DNA from 3 places in the Arthrobacter sp. E70 genome. Region 2 is predicted to be linked to each of the others. Evidence: predicted binding sites of a transcription regulator. Region 2 holds the regulator's gene; each other region holds the start of a gene.
What was found. The regulator Rex, encoded in region 2, represses fermentation and respiration genes when NADH is low (regulators of the CRP and FNR family bind a similar motif). The targets are predictions, from matches to a motif close to CTTGTGAANNNNTTCACAAG.
Positions count from the first base shown of each region.

Region 1: the regulator Rex is predicted to act here: its motif matches at 3,233-3,252, upstream of benA (benzoate 1,2-dioxygenase large subunit).
Region 3: the regulator Rex is predicted to act here: its motif matches at 3,648-3,667, upstream of araB (ribulokinase).

Region 1 is NZ_JBYQFR010000001.1:38,108-44,052, forward strand. Features, by position in the region: gene AC3IMC_RS00150 (TetR/AcrR family transcriptional regulator) at 1-413, opposite strand, end outside; gene AC3IMC_RS00155 (benzoate/H(+) symporter BenE family transporter) at 773-2,050, opposite strand; gene catA (catechol 1,2-dioxygenase) at 2,141-3,022, opposite strand; gene benA (benzoate 1,2-dioxygenase large subunit) at 3,352-4,737, shown strand; gene benB (benzoate 1,2-dioxygenase small subunit) at 4,771-5,307, shown strand; gene benC (benzoate 1,2-dioxygenase electron transfer component BenC) at 5,431-5,945, shown strand, end outside.
Region 2 is NZ_JBYQFR010000010.1:89,292-95,236, forward strand. Features, by position in the region: gene AC3IMC_RS14095 (3-deoxy-7-phosphoheptulonate synthase) at 1-375, shown strand, start outside; gene AC3IMC_RS14100 (helix-turn-helix domain-containing protein) at 519-731, shown strand; gene AC3IMC_RS14105 (30S ribosomal protein bS22) at 879-977, shown strand; gene AC3IMC_RS14110 (HAD family hydrolase) at 1,049-1,867, opposite strand; gene AC3IMC_RS14115 (glutaredoxin family protein) at 1,946-2,200, shown strand; gene AC3IMC_RS14120 (redox-sensing transcriptional repressor Rex) at 2,213-2,938, shown strand; gene AC3IMC_RS14125 (hypothetical protein) at 3,062-3,874, opposite strand; gene AC3IMC_RS14130 (YceI family protein) at 4,100-4,648, opposite strand; gene AC3IMC_RS14135 (histidine phosphatase family protein) at 4,849-5,529, shown strand; gene AC3IMC_RS14140 (TlpA family protein disulfide reductase) at 5,532-5,945, shown strand, end outside.
Region 3 is NZ_JBYQFR010000023.1:12,474-18,418, forward strand. Features, by position in the region: gene araA (L-arabinose isomerase) at 1-1,055, opposite strand, end outside; gene AC3IMC_RS19780 (L-ribulose-5-phosphate 4-epimerase) at 1,106-1,798, opposite strand; gene araB (ribulokinase) at 1,795-3,510, opposite strand; gene chvE (multiple monosaccharide ABC transporter substrate-binding protein) at 3,773-4,903, shown strand; gene mmsA (multiple monosaccharide ABC transporter ATP-binding protein) at 5,010-5,945, shown strand, end outside.

The sequences.
Region 1 (5,945 bases), on a different contig from region 2:
GCGAGCCCGTCGATGTACCGGTCAAAGGCGGCAGCGTTGATCTGCGCGTAATCTTCATCGGCCTGGGCCAGGGCCCAAAGATGCAGGCGCAGGGACAGGTAGCGGGTGGTCAGCAGGTCCGCGCCCGCCACCCGCCGCAGCGCCTTGCGGAGTTGCTCCTCGGGCGACAGTGACGGGTCAGGGGCGACGAGCCGGAGATCGTGTTCGTCCACGCGGCCCAGGGCTGCCCGGATCAGCGTGGTCTTGTCGTCGTAGTAGTAGTTGACCAGGCCCAGGGCCACACCCGCTTCGCGCGCCACGGAGCGCATGCTCACGCCGGCAATCCCGTGACGGGACAGCAGATCCATCGCCGCTTCGAGAATGCGGGTCTGCTTGTCAGTCTGTTCGCCGGAGTTCACGGCATTGGTCCCCATCTGGCCAGACTATTGCCAAACCGGCCAGGAACCCATTTCTGGGGATCGAGCCGCCGGCTGCTGACAGTGTTTGAAGCCTTCTTCGGCGGGGCACGTTCCATGCACACACCCCGATGTATCTGTACAGCTTGGAGCAGGATGGAAAGCGCGAGCCTCATAGCCCTTCTATTTGCCGGCGCTATCGGCAGGAGCAGAAGCGCGCAGCCTGACGCGCCGCAAATCGTCACACAGCCGGGTTGGGCGTCAGTTGCATGGCGGGCTTTCAGGAGCAGGGCCGCCACGTTCCTGCACCGGCTGGCGTGGGCGGTTGAACCGGACCCGCGCTGAACCAGAAGAATCACCGCCGGGGAGTGCAACTGTCAGGATTGGGCGTGGTCCGCGCGCTCCAGCAGGCGGGACGCCGCGTAGCCGATGACCAGGCCCCAGAAGGCCGCGTGGATGTTGAAGAGGTTCATGCCGGAAATGGTCACCACAAAGGTCACCAGCGAGCCCAGGGTGAAGTCGCTTGCGAAGGCGGTGACGAAGGCTTGCTGGAGGGCCCGCAACATCGCGATGCCGCCCAGCGCCAGCACAAACTCCTTCGGCGCGGCCAGCATCAGCCGGGTGAGGGTGGGGGCAAACGCTGCGAACACCAGGGCCAGCAGGCCGTACGCCACGGCAGCCGTGTATTGGCGCTGCCGGCTCCCTGACGATGTTAAAAGGGCGTTGGTGGGGCCAGTAACGCATGCCGAAACGGCCCCAAACCCCGCATTCAGCACCGAAAACGCGCCGGAAGCAATGGCGAAGGCATTGACCCGTGGGTGATGGCCGGCGGCGCGAAGGACAGCAATGCCTTGGCCATTTTGAACAAACAGTACGGTCAGGGCCAGGGGAACCACCAGCTCGAGCTGGGCAGCCCAGGTGAACTCGGGAATGGTGAAAACCGGGGTGGCCAGGAGCGGTCCGCCGGGCGACAGCTTGAACTGCCCGCTGGCGGCCACGGCAATGCAGCCTGCCACCAGGGTCCCCAGGACCGGCGGCAGGTACCTGCCGAGCATGGGAACTGCCGTGAGGGCCAGGAACGCGGCCACCATCGGCGCAGCCACCACCGGGTTGTCCTGGGTGGAGGCAACGATGTCCGTGCCGAACTTCAGGAACACCGCGGCCACCATGGCCATCACGAGCGGCATGGGCACGAGCGCCATGGCCCTGCGCACCACGCCGGTGGCGCCCAGGGCGAGGATCAGCACCCCGGACGTGAAGAACGCCCCAATTACTTCGGGGAATGACAGGTGCTGAAGGGAAGGCCCCAGGAGCACCGTGCCGGGAATGGACCAGGCGAAGCCCAGGGGCTGGCGGTAAATGAGCGACATCAGGACTGTCGCCGCGCCGCCCGAGAGGAGGATACCAAAGACCCAGGACGACAACTGGCCCTGGGTCAGGCCGCCCGCCGTCCCCACAGCAAGGGTGACGGCGATGGGCCCTGACGCCGCGAAGATGAGTCCGATTGCCCCGTTGGAGACATAGGACAGGCCCAGGTCGCGAAGAACCCGGCGCGGGCCCGCGGGCCGGACACCGGGACGTTCCAGCAAGGGTTCCGGCGCGGGCGTGGCGGTCCCGCCGGATGGGGCGGTGGGGTGCTGGCGGGGATGGCTCATCGGAACTCCTGGCTGGGCGGAAAAACCGGAAGCGCTCCGAAGCATCAGCTCCGGAGCGCCTCCGTGCGGGGGTGTTTCCCAGTGTGCGTGCTACTTCTTCTGGCCCTGCTTGGCCAGGACGTAGTCATAAACTACTTCCTCGCCCTTTCCATCGGTACGGGGGCGGGGGTCCAGCATCAGTTCGGGCTTCACTGCCGAGGCGATGTCGTCAGCGTTGTGGGGGTCGCCGGGGAAGTACAGCTGCTGGGTGACCGGCTCGTAGCCCGGCGCGGATACCTTGATGTGAATGTGCGCAGGACGCCAGGCGTGCCAGCCCGCGGCGCTGATCAGCTGCCCGCAGGCGCCGTCCGTGGGGATCTGGTAGGGCGCCGGACGCATGGTGTTGATTTCGAACCGCCCGTCGTCCGAGGCCTTGACGGTCGCCCGGAAGAGCCACTCGGGCATGCCCGGGGCGTACTGGGAGTAGAACCCCGCCGCGTCCGCGTGCCAGATCTCCACCTGGGCGCCTTGGATGGGGTTGCCGTCGGTGTCGGTGAACTGGCCGGTGAACCGCAGTGGCGTGCCCTCTTCGCCGTCGCGCATTTCCACGGTGGCGGGCGTCTGGAGTTCCGGAGAGCCGGGAACGTAGTAGGGGCCCTCGATGGTGCCGACGGTGCCGGGACGGTCCTGGGAGTTCACGTCCTCAACGGTGTGTTCAAGCCAGACGTCGAGGAACAGCGGCCACTCACCATCCGTGCCCACCTTGATCAGCCAGGCTTTGAGCGCGTTGTATTCCTCGTAGGTGACCTGGTGCTCGACCACGATGTCGTTGGCGGCCTTGATCAACGCGCCGGCCAACAGGCTCACCCGTTCCTTGGATACGTCCACCTTGGAGAGCTTGCCTGACGCGGCGAACCGCTCGGTGGCCTTGGAGCCCGCTTCGACGGCGGTGCCTTCGTTTTCCGTGCGGCTGTCCGTTGGGGTTTGGGTCATGACGATGTCCACCTTCCTCATTGAATGGGGACAGGAAGGGCTCCTGCACCCGACGCGGGCTGCGGGGCCGGTCATTGCCCTGCGCCGCACCGCGTGATGTCGGTCTCAATCGTAGGGCCGCAGATAAGGACGCTACAAATATCAACTATGCGTCTTTTGAGTCATTATCAGTACATAAAGACACCCTTGGTGGAACCTCGGTATTTACCTGATGTGAGACCGATCACGAGCGTGAAGAATTGCTGGACAACGTCCGCTGTTGGGAGTTTTTCGTCCCCGGCTGGACCTCCCGACCATCCGTCCAGCAATCTCCAATGAGGGAGCACGCCATGACCGAGAACCTGATCCATGCCCGCGAGGTCCTTGCCGACGCCGTGATCGACGACCGCGAGAACGGCGTCATCCGGGCCAAGCGCGAGATCTTCACCGACCAGGAGATCTTTGAACTCGAGATGAAGCACATCTTCGAAGGCAACTGGGTGTACCTCGCCCACGAGTCGCAGATCCCGAACGTGGGCGACTACTTCACCACCTACATCGGCCGCACCCCCGTGATGATCACCCGGGACAAGGACGGGAAGCTTAACTGCCTGGTCAACGCCTGTTCCCACCGCGGCGCCATGCTGTGCCGCCGCAAGACGGACAACCGCACCACCTTCACCTGCCCGTTCCACGGCTGGACCTTCAAGAACTCCGGCGAGCTGCTGAAAGTCAAGGACTCCCGGAACGCCGGCTACCCCGAGACCTTCAACAAGGAAGGCTCGCACGACCTCACTAAGGTGGCCCGCTTCGAGTCCTACCGCGGCTTCCTCTTCGGCTCGCTGAAGGCCGAGGTGCTCCCGCTGGAGGATCACCTCGGTGACGCCACCAAGGTCATCGACTCGATCGTCGACCAGTCGCCCGAAGGCCTGGAAGTGCTGCGCGGTTCCTCCACCTACACCTACGACGGCAACTGGAAGGTCCAGGCCGAGAACGGCGCCGACGGCTACCACGTCACCGCCGTGCACTGGAACTACGCAGCCACCACGGCCCGCCGGAGTGCCGGAGACTCCGCCAACAAGACCAAAGCCATGGACGCCGGCAAGTGGGGCAAGGTCAAGGGCGGTTTCTACTCCTACGACCACGGGCACCTGCTGCTGTGGCAGGAATGGACCAACCCCCAGGACCGCCCGCTATGGGACCGCCGCGACGAGCTTGTGGCCAAGTACGGCGAGGAGATGGCCAACTTCATGATCAACATCTCCCGCAACCTGTGCCTGTACCCGAACGTCTACATCATGGACCAGTTCTCCTCGCAGATCCGCCACTTCCGGCCGATCTCCGCGGACCAGACCGAGGTGACCATCTACTGCATCGCCCCGAAGGGGGAGTCCCAGGAGAACCGTTCCAAGCGCATCCGCCAGTACGAGGACTTCTTCAACGCCACGGGCATGGCCACGCCGGACGACCTGGAGGAATTCCGCTCCTGCAACAAGACCTACTGGGCCACCAGTGCCCCGTGGAACGACATGACCCGCGGCTCCACCCATGAGATCACCGGCCCGGATGAGCAGGCACAGGCCCTGGGCATGACCCGGGTGATCGCCTCCGGCGTGCGCACCGAAGACGAAGGGCTCTACCCCATCCAGCACGGGTACTGGAAGGAAGTCATGGACCGGGCCCTGGCGGAGGAAGAGGAGCGTTCCGCACTGGAATCCGTTCCCGTCACCGCCTGAGAGCCCGCCCAAACCACAGAGAGCGCAGAACCCATGACCAACCTGACCCACACCGCCCCGGTCCTGAAGACCGCGGAGGAGATCGCAACCCTCGAAACCGTCCGGGCGTTCCTCTACCGGGAAGCCCGCCTGCTGGATGACCGCCAGTTCGATGAATGGCTGGAGTGCTACCACCCGGACTCCGAATTCTGGATGCCGGCCTGGGACGTGGACGACCAGCTGACGCAGGACCCCCAGAACGAGATCTCCCTGATCTACTACGACAACCGCGGCGGCATCGAGGACCGGGTGTTCCGGATCAAGACCGACAGGTCATCAGCAACGTCCCTCCCGGAGCCCCGCACGGGCCACAACATCACGGACGTCGAGGTGTTGGCGAACGACGGCGGCACGGTGGACGTGCGCTTCAACTGGTTCACCCTCTACTTCCGCTATAACACGACGGACACCTACTTCGGCACCAGCTACTACACGTTGGACCTTTCCGGTCCGCAGCCGGTGATCCTGAAGAAGAAGGTGGTCCTGAAGAACGACTACATCCACCACGTGGTGGACGTCTACATGATCTGACCTGCCCGCAGCCGGCGCCCGTGACCTACGGGAACCGCACGGCAGCTTCCAGCCCTGTGCCCGCCGGGCACGCCCCAACTTATACCGGACGCGACGACGCGCCCGGCCAGCCAGGAGGACCCCATGGGCCACAAAGTAGCCCTTAGCTTCGAAGACGGCGTTACCAAAGTCATCAAGGTCGGCGACCATGAGACCGTCATGGATGCCGCCTACAAGGCGCGCATCAACATTCCGTCGGACTGCCGCGACGGCGCCTGCGGCACCTGCAAGGCGTTCTGCGATTCCGGCTCCTTCGACCCGGGCGACTTCATTGACGACGCCATGACGGAGGAGGAGCTTGAAAAGGGCTACCTGCTGACATGCCAGGCCGTCCCGGAGTCCGACCTGGCCATCCAGGTCCCGGCCACGTCCGAATCGGCCAAGACGGCGGCCGCCACCTTCACCTCCACCATCAAGGAGCTCAGCCGGCACACGGACACCACGGTGTCCTTCACCCTGGAGGTGGACAACCGGGATGCGCTGGCCTTCCTCCCAGGCCAGTACGTCAACCTCAAGGTCCCCGGCACCGACGCCGAGCGCTCCTACTCCTTCAGCAGCGGCCCCGAGGTCCAGGACGCGTCCTTCATGGTGCGCGTGAC
Region 2 (5,945 bases):
GGACCCAACTACTCGGCTGCCGCCGTCGAAAAGGCGTCCGGCGAGCTGGCCGGCAAGGGCCTGAACCCGCGCCTGATCGTTGACGCGAGCCACGCCAACAGCGGCAAGAGCCACCACCGGCAGGCTGAAGTTGCGCTCGAAATCGGTGCCCAGCTCGAGGACGGCGGAACCTCCGCCCAGGCGATCGCCGGCGTCATGCTGGAAAGCTTCCTGGTGGGCGGCGCCCAGAACCTGGACGTTGCCGAGCACGCTGCAGGGGAATCGGAGCTGGTGTACGGCCAGAGCGTCACAGACGCGTGCATGGACTGGGACGTCTCCGCCTCGGTCCTGGAACAGCTGGCGGCCTCGGCCCGTAAGCGGCGCCAGGCGAAATAGGGTAGTTTGCTACTTTCACTTCTGCCCCATGAACATCTAGAGTATCTGGATAGGTGGTTGGTGGATGGCTCAGCATCGGAACACCGCATTGGCATGTACCTGGGGTCACTGTTGTCCATCCGTCAGCAAAGGAAAATAGGGAAATGTCGGCAGAACAGAACTTCTCCAACGCGAAGTTCCTGACCGTGGCTGAAGTAGCCGAGGTCATGCGCGTCTCCAAAATGACCGTTTACCGGCTGGTCCACTCAGGGGAAATGCCGGCAGTCCGTTTCGGCCGCTCTTACCGGGTCCCCGAAAACGCCGTGGAACAGTACCTCAAGGGCGCCGTGGTGGACGGCCACACCGAGACCGCCTGAGCCTGTCCTTAGCCGCTCCCGATAGGCGGTACCCTGTTAAGGAACGTTTTACGTCATTGTAAGAATCTGTCAGTTGTTCAGTTCGTAGCTTTGTCCGCGGACATTCCCCATCAGGCAGGTACTGCATCTAGTTTGTAAGGAACTTTCGTGGGTTCAGTTATCAAGAAGCGTCGCAAGCGTATGGCCAAGAAGAAGCACCGCAAGCTGCTTCGCAAGACTCGTCACCAGCGCCGCAACAAGAAGTAGCAATACTTCGAACAGCGTGAAAATGCCCGCCACCTTCGAAAGGTGGCGGGCATTTTTGTTGGGCCGGTGGGCTAAGCCCGGGGGCCGCGGATCCTCGCGAAGCCCTTCCACAGTCCGTAGACGGCGCCGCCGAACGTGGCCGCCTTGAGGCCGAACGTGGCAGCCCGGCGGCCGGCGCGGAAATCGTAGACCGGCCAGTTGTGGTCGCGGGCGTGGCGGCGGAGCCTGGCATCCGGGTTGATGGCCACCGGGTGGCCTACGAGCGAGAGCAGCGGGATGTCGTTGTAGGAATCGCTGTAGGCCCAGCAGCGCTTGAGGTCCAGGTCCTCCTCGTCGGCAATGGCCTGGACGGCCACGGCCTTGGCCGAGCCGTGCAGGATGTCTCCCACCAGCCGGCCCGTGTACATGCCCTCCGAGACTTCCCCCACCGTCCCGAGGGCGCCGGTCAGTCCCAGCCGGGTGGAAATGACTGTTGCAACTTCGATGGGTGTGGCCGTGACGAGCCAGACGCGCCGGCCCACCCGCAGGTGCTGTTCAGCCAGCGCCTTGGCTCCGGGCCAGATCCGGGAGGCAATCATCTCGTCGTAGACTTCTTCGCCCAGCGCCTTGATGTCGTCAACGGTGATGCCGGCGGCCAGCGTCAAGGCCGAGTCGCGGACGGCATGGACGTCGTCGATGTTTTCCCCGCGCGTGACGAACTTGAACTGCTTCCATGCGAAGCCTGCAGCCTGCGCCAGGGTGAAGGCGCCGCGCTGGTGCATCTTGCGTGCCACATGGAACAGGCTGGCGCCGCGCATGAGGGTATTGTCAACGTCGAAAAACGCCGCCTCGCCCGGCTGCGGCGCAGGTTCGGGCCGCGTGACGACGGCGACGTATTTCTCCTCGGGCATGGAGTTGAGTCTAGTCAATGCACCGCCCTGCCGCCGTCGGCGTCGCCCGCGGGCCGCCAACGGCGCTACGGTTAAGCCATGGCTACACCCCGCGTCGTCCTGGTCACCAAAGCTGACTGCCACCTTTGCGAAGAAGCGCGCGACGCCGTGGGCCGGGTCACTGCCTCGCTGGGACTTTCCTGGACCGAAGAGCAGGTGGACCACCAGCCCGAACTGCGGGAACGGTATGCCGAAGAGATCCCGGTGGTGCTGGTGGACGGGGTGCAGCGTGACTTCTGGAAAATCGACGAAGCCCGCCTGGCACGCGTCCTGCAGCGCGCCATGGCGCAGTAGGGGGAGGTGCGGGTGACGTCGCTGGGTTCAACGCCGCAGCCTGTCCCGGACCTGCCGGGCGCCACGGGCACGACCCCCAAGCAGATTCCGCCTGCTGCAGTGGCCAGGCTGACGCTCTATCTCCGTGCCTTGAACACCCTCATGGCGGACGGGGTGGAGCGCGTCTCCTCCGAATCCCTGGCCGAGGCATCAGGCGTCAGTTCCTCGACGCTGCGCAAGGACCTGTCCCATGTGGGCTCCTACGGGACCAGGGGAGTGGGTTATGAGGTCCAGTACCTCAGCCGGCACATCGCTGCCGCCTTGGGGCTGACGCACGACTGGAAAGTCGCCATTGTCGGTGCCGGAAACCTGGGCAAGGCGCTGGCGCGGTACGGTGGCTTCGAATCCCGGGGCTTCGACGTGGTCGCCATCTTCGACGCCGACCAGATGGTGGTGGGCAATGAGGTGGGATGGCTGCGGGTCAGCGACGTCGCGGACCTCGAAACCGTCCTGCACCGGACCGGCGCCAACATGGTGGTGCTGGCCCTTCCGGCCGCGGTGGCCCAGGGGGTCTGCGACCGGGTGGTGGCAGCGGGTGTGCGCAGCGTGCTGAGCTTCGCGCCCGTGATGCTCCAGGTGCCCGAAGGGGTCAACCTCCGCAAGGTGGACATGGCCACCGAGCTGCAGATCCTGGCTTACCACGCCCAGCGAGTGCAGGATCCGGCGCAGCCGGCAGAGGCGCCCGGGCAGACTGCCTAGGCAGTACACCTACCGCCGCGCTGCCACGCTTCCGCGGCGCCATCATCGGAAAAGCGACGGCCAGGGAAACCATCCCTGGCCGTCGCTTTCTTGCCGTCGCTTGTCTTGCTGTGGGACTGGCGCCTACCGTCCGTAGGGGTTGCCGAAGCCGCCCGGGTAGGGGTTGCTGAACGGCTGCTGCTTCCGGAAGTACGGAGCCGCCGCCGGAAGGTACAGCAGCACGATGGCCGCGATCCCCAGGGCGGTCCCGAGGGTGGCGAACGTGGGGACGCCGAAGAGGCCCAGTACGGACAGGGCCGCGAACACAGTCCCCAGGATGCGTGCCCAGTTCCTCCCCTTGCGGATGAAGAAGGCCACCAGGAGGTAGAGCCCGGCGCCGATGATGGCGAAGACCACCAGCGTTCCGGCGATGACGCTCTTGATGTCCTCGTAGGTGACGCCGCTGGCACCGCTGGTTTGCATCTGCTGCTCGAACGTCTGCCTGAAGGCCGGGTCATCCAGCTGGGTCAGCCCGGTCAGGACGGAGATGACAAAAATGATGCCCGACGCGATCAGGAGCCAGAACGAGATGTTGACCAGCTGCGGGACGCCGTCGGCACCTGCTGCCTGCGGCTGCTCCGACGGGTACTGGCCGTAGGGCGACTGGCCGTAAGGCTGCTGCCCGTACTGGGGAGCGTTCTGGCCGTATGGCTGCTGCCCGTACTGCGGTGCGTTCTGGCCATACTGCGGTGCGTTTTGCCCGTACTGGGGTGCGTTTTGCCCATACTGCGGAGCGTTCTGGCCGTATTGCGGAGCGCCCTGCCCGAACTGCTGGCCGTACTGGGGTGCGTTCTGCCCGTAGCGCGGTTCCTGGCCGGCGGACTCGGGGCTGCCTCCCTGGCCGTTCCCGGAGTGGGGATCATTGGGCACGGGAGGCGGGACGGGAGGAGTACTCATGGGCGTTCCTTTTGCATGTCGGGATCCAGGTAGGCTGCCGGGAATTGGTCCTGCGCCTCCCCCCGGCATGGCTTAAGTCCACCGTACCCCCGGGGGCTGTGCTTGTGCGTGATTCCGCAGAGGTATTCAGGCGCCCCTGGCCTTAACCGAAGAACCCCGGCACCGCGCCAGGAGGGCGCATCGTGCCGGGGTTGCCGGGTCGCCTGGGAATTCCAGGGGCGGGAATTATGCCGCGGGGGCGATGAAGGCCAGTTCCAGGTTGATGGCAACCTTGTCGCTGACAAGGACGCCGCCGGTCTCCAGGACTGCGTTCCAGGTGAGGCCGAAGTCCTTGCGGCTGATGGTGGTCTCGGCGGAGACGCCGGCGCGGGTGTTGCCGAACGGGTCCACGGCCACGCCGTTGAACTCGGTCTCCAGGGTCACCGGGCGGGTGACGCCCTTGATGGTGAGGTCGCCGGTGAGTTCGTAGCTGTTGCCCTTGGCCACCAGGCCGTTGGAGACGAAGGAGATTTCAGGGAACTTCTCCACGTCGAAGAAGTCCTCGCCCTTGACGTGGCCGTCGCGGTTGGCGTCGCCAGAGTCGAAGCTGGCGGTCTGGATGGTGGCGCTGATCTTGGAGTCGGCCACCTCCTCTGCCAGGTCCAGGGTGGCGGCGGCTTCGGTGAACTGGCCGCGGACCTTGCTGATGCCGGCGTGCCGAACGGTAAAGCCGATCTCGCTGTGCGAGTTGTCGAGGGTCCAGGTGCCGGTGGTGACGTCTGCGGGAAGTGCCATGATGTTGCTCCTTTTGTGCTGTGCCTGCTTATGAGTGGAATTGAAGCTTCATCTGTTGAAGCCTCAACTAACTGCTGCATCCAGTATAAACATGCATTTGCATGTTTTGTTCCCGGCTTCGGAACATTTCTTCAAAAACCTGAGTTCTACTGGACGTAGAAGATTTCGGATCGCACGCCATCTTTGAGAAACTGGTAAACATGCCCCAAGCCACTGTCCATCTGCTCCGCCACGGCGAGGTCCATAATCCCGACGGCGTTCTCTACGGACGGCTCCCCGAATTCCACCTCTCCGAGCTGGGGCAGGAGATGGCCCGCACGCTCGCGGAGCACTTCCGGCAGCGGGCCGAGCGCGGCGCCCGGATCACGTACCTGGCCGCCTCCCCGCTGGACCGCGCCCAGGAAACTGCACGGCCGACGTCGGAAGCCCTGCACCTGCAGATCCACACCGATGAGCGGATCATCGAAGCTGAAAACTACTTCGAGGGCATGAAGGTCACCAAAGCCGAACTCCGGCGCCCCAAGCACTGGCCGCGGCTGGTCAACCCGCTGCGTCCGTCCTGGGGCGAGCCGTACAAGCAGCAGGCGGCGCGCGTTGCCGCGGCGGTGCAGGACGCACGCCGCCTGGCCATTGAACTGGCCGCCGGCGACTTCGGTGCCGAGGGGCCCGAGGCCATCCTGGTCAGCCACCAGTTGCCCATCTGGGCCACCCGGCTCAGCGCCGAGGGCAGGCCTCTTTGGCATGATCCCCGCAAGCGTGAGTGCACGCTGACATCCGTCACGTCGCTGGTGTTCGATGACGCCGGTGCGCTGCTGCGCGTCGAGTACACCGAACCCGCGGCGTCCCTTCTTCCCGGTGCCGCCAGCACCCCTGGAGCCTAGCAGTGACCCACAACAACCTGACCCCGCGCCGCAGCGTGCTCGCCGCCGGCGGCCTGGCGCTCGCCGCGCTGACCATGGGCCTGTCCGGCTGCGCCCAGGAGGATGCGCTGGCCAAGCAGGCCAAGGCGGGGGACAACAAGAACTACGTGGCCGGCGACGGCTCCGTCACCGAATTCGCCGCAGCCGACCGCAAGGAACCGGTGCAGGTCAAGGGAACGCTCTTCGGCGGCACTGCGGTCACGCCCGCGGATTTCCAAGGCAAGGTGACGGTGCTGAACTTCTGGTTCGCCGCCTGCGCCCCCTGCCGGGTGGAAGCACCCATCCTCGAGGAGCTGCACCAGGAGTTCAAGGACCAGGGCGTCCAGTTCTTCGGCGTCAACCTCCGGGACGAGAAGCCTACGGCTGAGGCGTTCGAG
Region 3 (5,945 bases), on a different contig from region 2:
AGGATCTTCTCGGAGCCCGGTTCCAGGTGGTAGGTGTAGTCCTCCATCAGCGACGCTCCCCCGGGGAGCCCGGCACCCATCATCTTGGCGGCGCGGACCAGGATGGCGGTCTTCCAGTCGCCCTCGGCACCGAAGCCGTAGCCGGCGGCCATGAGCCGCTGCACGGCCAGGCCCGGGAGCTGGCGCAATGCACCCAGGTCCTCGAACGAGGTGGTGAACGCCGCGGAGCCGTTGGCTTCCAGGAAGGACCGCAGGCCCAGTTCGATCCGGGCCCCGTACCGCAGGGAATCGTGCCGTGCCGCGCCCGCGCGGAGCTCCGGCACCACCTCGTAAAGGTCCTGGTACTCGGCAACCAGGGCGTCGACGTCGGACTCCGCGGCGCCGTGCACGGCGTCGGCGAGCTCGTTGACGGACCAGGTGTTGACCGCGACGCCGAAACGCAGCTCGGCTTCGGTCTTGTCGCCTTCGGTGACGGCGACATTGCGCATGTTGTCGCCGAAGCGGGTCAGTTTCAGCGTCCGGACGGCTGCCCAACCGGCGGCGGCGCGCTGCCAGGACCCCACCTGCCGGGCAACCTCGGGATTGGAAACGTGCCCGACGACGGTCTTCCGGGCAATGCCCAGGCGGGACTGGATGTAGCCGAATTCGCGGTCGCCGTGCGCGGCCTGGTTGAGGTTCATGAAGTCGAAGTCGATGTCCGCCCAGGGCAGGTCGCGGTTGGCCTGGGTGTGCAGGTGCAGCAGCGGTTTCCGCAGCAGGTCCAGGCCGGAGATCCACATCTTGGCCGGGCTGAACGTGTGCATCCACGCGGTCACGCCGATCACCGAATCGTCCGAGTTCGCTTCCAGCGCGGTCCGGCGGATCGCGTCGGAATCCGTCAGGACGGGCTTCCAGACGATCTTTACCGGCACGGCGGACGACGCGTTGAGCTGGTTGGCGATCTCCCGGGACTGGGCGGCGACCTGCTTGAGGACGTCTTCCCCGTAGAGGTGCTGGCTGCCGGTGAGGAACCAGACCTCGTAGCCGTCGAGGGAGGTGGATGCTGCGGTACTCATGGATTCTCCTGGAAAAGTCGGTTCTTGGCCTGGTGGCAGGCCCGTGGCTTTTATTGGCCGTAGACGTTCTGGTAGCGGGCGTACAGCGAATCGATGTGGCCCTGGTCGATGGGGAGGGGTTCGCCGAGCTGGCGTGCGATGTGCACGGTGCGGGCCACTTCCTCGCACATGACGGCGGCTTTCACAGCGGACCGGGCGTCCTTGCCGATCGTGAAAGGACCGTGGTTCTGCATCAGTACCGCCGGTGACGTTGAATTCTTCAGGGTCTCCACGATGCCGTGGCCGATCGAGTCGTCGCCGATCAGCGCGAACGGGCCCACCGGTATCTCGCCGCCGAACTCATCGCCCATCATGGTCAGCACGCACGGAATCGCCTCCCCGCGGGCAGCCCAGGCGGTGGCGTACGTGGAGTGCGTATGCACCACTCCCCCCACCTCCGGCATGTGCCGGTACACATAGGCGTGCGCTGCCGTGTCCGAGGACGGCGACAAAGCGGGATTGCCCCACTCGCCATCGCCGTTTCCCGCAACCGGGACCCCGTACAGGTCGGTGACGATCATCTGCTCCGGGGTCAGGTCCTGGTAGGAGACGCCGGAGGGCTTAATGACCATGAGGTCCGTCCCGGGAACCCGTGAGGAAACGTTCCCGGCCGTCCAGACCACCAGTTCGTACCGGGTCAGCTCGGCATGCAGGGCGCACACTTCCTCCCGGATGCGGGCGATGGTTTCGAGGATTGCGCTCATGCGGACACCGCCACGGTTGTTGTGGCGGCTTTGCGCTGGAGGGCTTTGAGCCGGTGCATGACATCGTTGCCGCCGCGGCCGAAGTAGTCGTGCAACGCCTTGTACTCCTGGAACAGCTCGTCGTACGCCGCCACGTTTTCCGGGATCGGCGTGTACACCCCGCCCGGTTCGGCACCCATGGCGGCAGCAGCCTCGCGAATGTCCGCATATTCACCCGCGGCCACGGCCGCGTGGATCGCCGATCCCAGCGCCGGGCCCTGCTCCGAGCCGATGGTGGACAGCTGCAGCCCCGTGGCATCCGCGTAGATCTGCATCAGGAGCTTGTTCTTCAGCAGGCCCCCGGCAACGATGAACTCCCTCACCGGCACCCCGGCCTCCCGGAAAGCATCCACGATGGTGCGCGTCCCGAACGCGGTGGCTTCCAACAGCGCCCGGTACGTGTCCTCCGGCCGGGTGGCCAGGGTCTGGCCCACCACGATCCCGGAAAGTTCGTGGTCCACCAGGACCGAGCGGTTGCCCGAGTGCCAATCGAGGGCGATCAGGCCATGCTCTCCAATGGCTTGCTGCGAGGCCAGTTCGGTGAGGTACTCGTGGATCCCCAGACCCGCTTCCTTCGCGGCCTGATGGTATTCCGGCGGCACCCCGTACCGGGTGAACCAGCCGAAGATATCGCCCACGCCGGACTGCCCGGCCTCGTAACCCCACAGCCCCGGCACGATGCCACCATCCACCACCCCGCACATGCCCGGAACCTCACGCAATTCCGTGCCGTTCATCACGTGGCAGGTGGAGGTGCCCATGATGGCCACCAACTGGCCGGAGTCCACCGCCTTGGCAGCCGGGGCGGTCACGTGGGCGTCGACGTTGCCCACGGCCACGGCGATGCCCTCCGGCAGCCCCGTCCACGCCGCCGCCTCCGCGGTCAGGGTGCCTGCGGCGTCGCCCAGCCGCCCGATGGTGTGCTCCAGCTTCGCGCTGACAAAGTCCTTGAAGTCCGGATTCAGGGCCGCCAGGAAATCCTCCGACGGATACCGGCCGTCCTGGTAAATTCCCTTGTAACCGGCGGTGCAGGCATTGCGGACATACCGGCCACACAGCTGCCAGACAATCCAGTCCGCCGCCTCCACCCAGTGGTCCATCGCGGCATACGCCTCCGGATCCTCCTCCAGCAACTGCAGCCCCTTGGCGAACTCCCACTCAGAAGAGATCAGGCCGCCGTAGCGCGGAAGCCAGTCCTCACCCCGCTCAGCAGCCAACCGGTTGATCCGGTCAGCCTGCCCCTGCGCCGCATGGTGCCGCCAAAGCTTCACATAGGCGTGCGGTCGGTTCGCGTAGCCGGGCACCTCATTCAGGGGCGTACCGTCGGCCTTGACGGGCACCATCGTGCAGGCGGTGAAGTCCGTGGCGATACCGACGACGGCCGCCGGGTCAATCCCGGCAGCCGCCACCGCCGCGGGCACGGCGTTGCGCAGCACCTCCCGGTAGTCGTTGGGCACCTGCAGCGCCCATTCCCCGGGAAGCCGCGCGCCGTCGTCGCCCGCCGTATCCTCTGGGAGCCGGTCCGTAACCACTGCGTGCGGATACTCATGGACCGCACTCCCAAGTTCCCTGCCATCGCGGACGCGCACCACCACCGCACGCCCCGAAAGGGTCCCGTAGTCCACCCCGATAACGCAGGGCTCGGAGCTGGATCTGTTCAACGTCTCTGGCATGGTGCCTCCATCCGGGAGGCAGCGGCCTCGTTACCGGGGTTGTAGGGTCTGGGTCGGGCTAAGTTCTGGAGTAAGTGTGAACGCTAACAAGTGCTATGTCAACGACGCCGAAAAACTTTCGAAGTTCTGGAAGGAGCCTCTTGTTAGCGTTCACAAATCGGTCTATATTGAACCGACACATCAACAATGTGGCCAGGGCCAGGGAGCGTCGGTGCTGCCGGTCCAACAACACTTCGCGGCGGTGCTGCCGCGGAAGGAGAAAATGGTGAGAATCAAAAAACTCATGGGCGCGGTGGCCCTTGTCCTCGCCCTGACGGTGGGTGCCACCGGTTGCGGCACCCGGGGCGGGGCTGCCACTGAATCCGGCAGCGCGGCCAAGCCCAGCGATTCGCTCGTTGGAATCTCGATGCCCACGCAGACGTCAGAGCGGTGGATTGCCGATGGCGCAAACGTGGAAAAGTCGCTGAAGGACCTCGGGTACAAAACCGACCTGCAGTTCGCCAATGACGACATCCCCACCCAAGTCTCGCAGATCGAAAACATGCTGACCAAGGGCGCCAAGGCACTGATCATCGCCGCCATCGACGGCACCACCCTGACCGACGTCCTGGCCAAGGCCAAAGAGCAGAACGTCAAGGTCATTGCCTACGACCGCCTGATCAATGGCACCCCCAACGTGGATTACTACACCACGTTCGACAACTACACCGTGGGCGTCCAGCAGGCTACCTCGCTTCTGACCGGCCTGGGCCTCGTCGACGCCAGCGGCAAGAAGGTGGACGGCAAGGGCCCCTTCAACATCGAGCTTTTCGCCGGAAGCCCTGATGACAACAACGCCAATTTCTTCTGGACGGGCGCCATGGACACCCTCAAGCCGTACCTGGACGCCGGCACGCTGAAGGTCCCCAGCGGCCAGACCAAGTTCGAGCAGGCCGCGATCCTTCGCTGGCAGGCACCCGTGGCGCAGAAGCGCATGGAGGACATCATCACCTCCGCCTACAGCTCCGGAACCAAGCTGAACGGCGTCCTGTCTCCGTATGACGGCCTGTCCATCGGCATCATCTCGGCCCTCACCAGCACCGGCGGCTACGCCAAGGGAAGCCTGCCGGTGGTGACCGGCCAGGACGCCGAAAAGGGCTCCGTGAAGTCCATCATCGCCGGCGAACAGTACTCCACCATCTTCAAGGACACCCGCCAGCTGGGCGCCCAGGCCGTCAAGATGGTTGATTCTGTCCTCAAAGGCCAGGAACCGGAAACCAATGACACCAAGACCTACAACAACAAGGTCAAGGTTGTCCCGGCCTTCCTGCTGAAGTCCGTGATCATCACCAAGGACAACTACAAGAAGGAACTGATCGACTCGGGTTACTACACCGACGCCGACGTGAAGTAGTCAGCGTCCAGGGCTGTGGCCGGGCTCGTCGCCGGGCCACAGCCCATCCCGCAACCTCCTGCAGCAGCAGGAAGGCCAAGCTTCGACCAGTCAGTGGGAATTGACGATGAACACACCCATTCTTCAAATGCGAGGAATCACCAAGACGTTTCCCGGCGTGAAAGCGCTGCAGGACGTCACCCTGGACGTGAACCGTGGAGAGGTCCACGCCATCTGCGGTGAAAACGGAGCCGGCAAATCAACGCTGATGAAAGTGTTGTCCGGCGTCTATCCACACAACAGCTTCGACGGGGAAATCCTCTTCGAGAACGAACCCTGCCACTTCTCCAGTATTTCGGACAGCGAGAAGCGGGGAATTGTCATCATCCACCAGGAACTGGCCTTGAGCCCGTACCTGTCCATTGCCGAGAACATTTACCTGGGCAACGAACAGGCCACCAACGGCTGGGTGGACTGGCGCAAGACCAACCTGGAGGCCGCCAGGCTGCTGGCCCGCGTCGGCCTGGATGAAAACCCGGTCACCCCCGTGCAGCACATCAGCGTAGGCAAGCAGCAGCTGGTGGAGATCGCCAAGGCGCTTTCCAAGGAAGTGAAGCTGCTCATCCTGGACGAGCCCACGGCCGCCCTCAATGACGAGGATTCCGGCCACCTGCTGGACCTGATCCTCCATTTGAAGGGCCAGGGGGTCACCAGCATCATCATCAGCCATAAACTCAATGAAATCCGCAAGGTGGCCGATGCCGTCACCATCATCCGGGACGGCAAGACCATCGAAACCCTGCGTCTTGACGAAGGCCAGATCACGCAGGAACGGATCATCCGCGGCATGGTGGGCCGGGACCTGGAGAGCCTGTATCCGGACCGCGAGCCGAACATCGGCGAGGAAGTCCTGCGCATCGAGGACTGGTCCGTGCGCCACCCCCAGGACCACACCCGCATGGTGGTCAACAACGCCAACCTGCATGTCCGGAAGGGCGAAGTGGTGGGACTCGCGGGACTGATGGGCGCCGGGCGCACCGAACTTGCCATGAGCGTTTTCGGC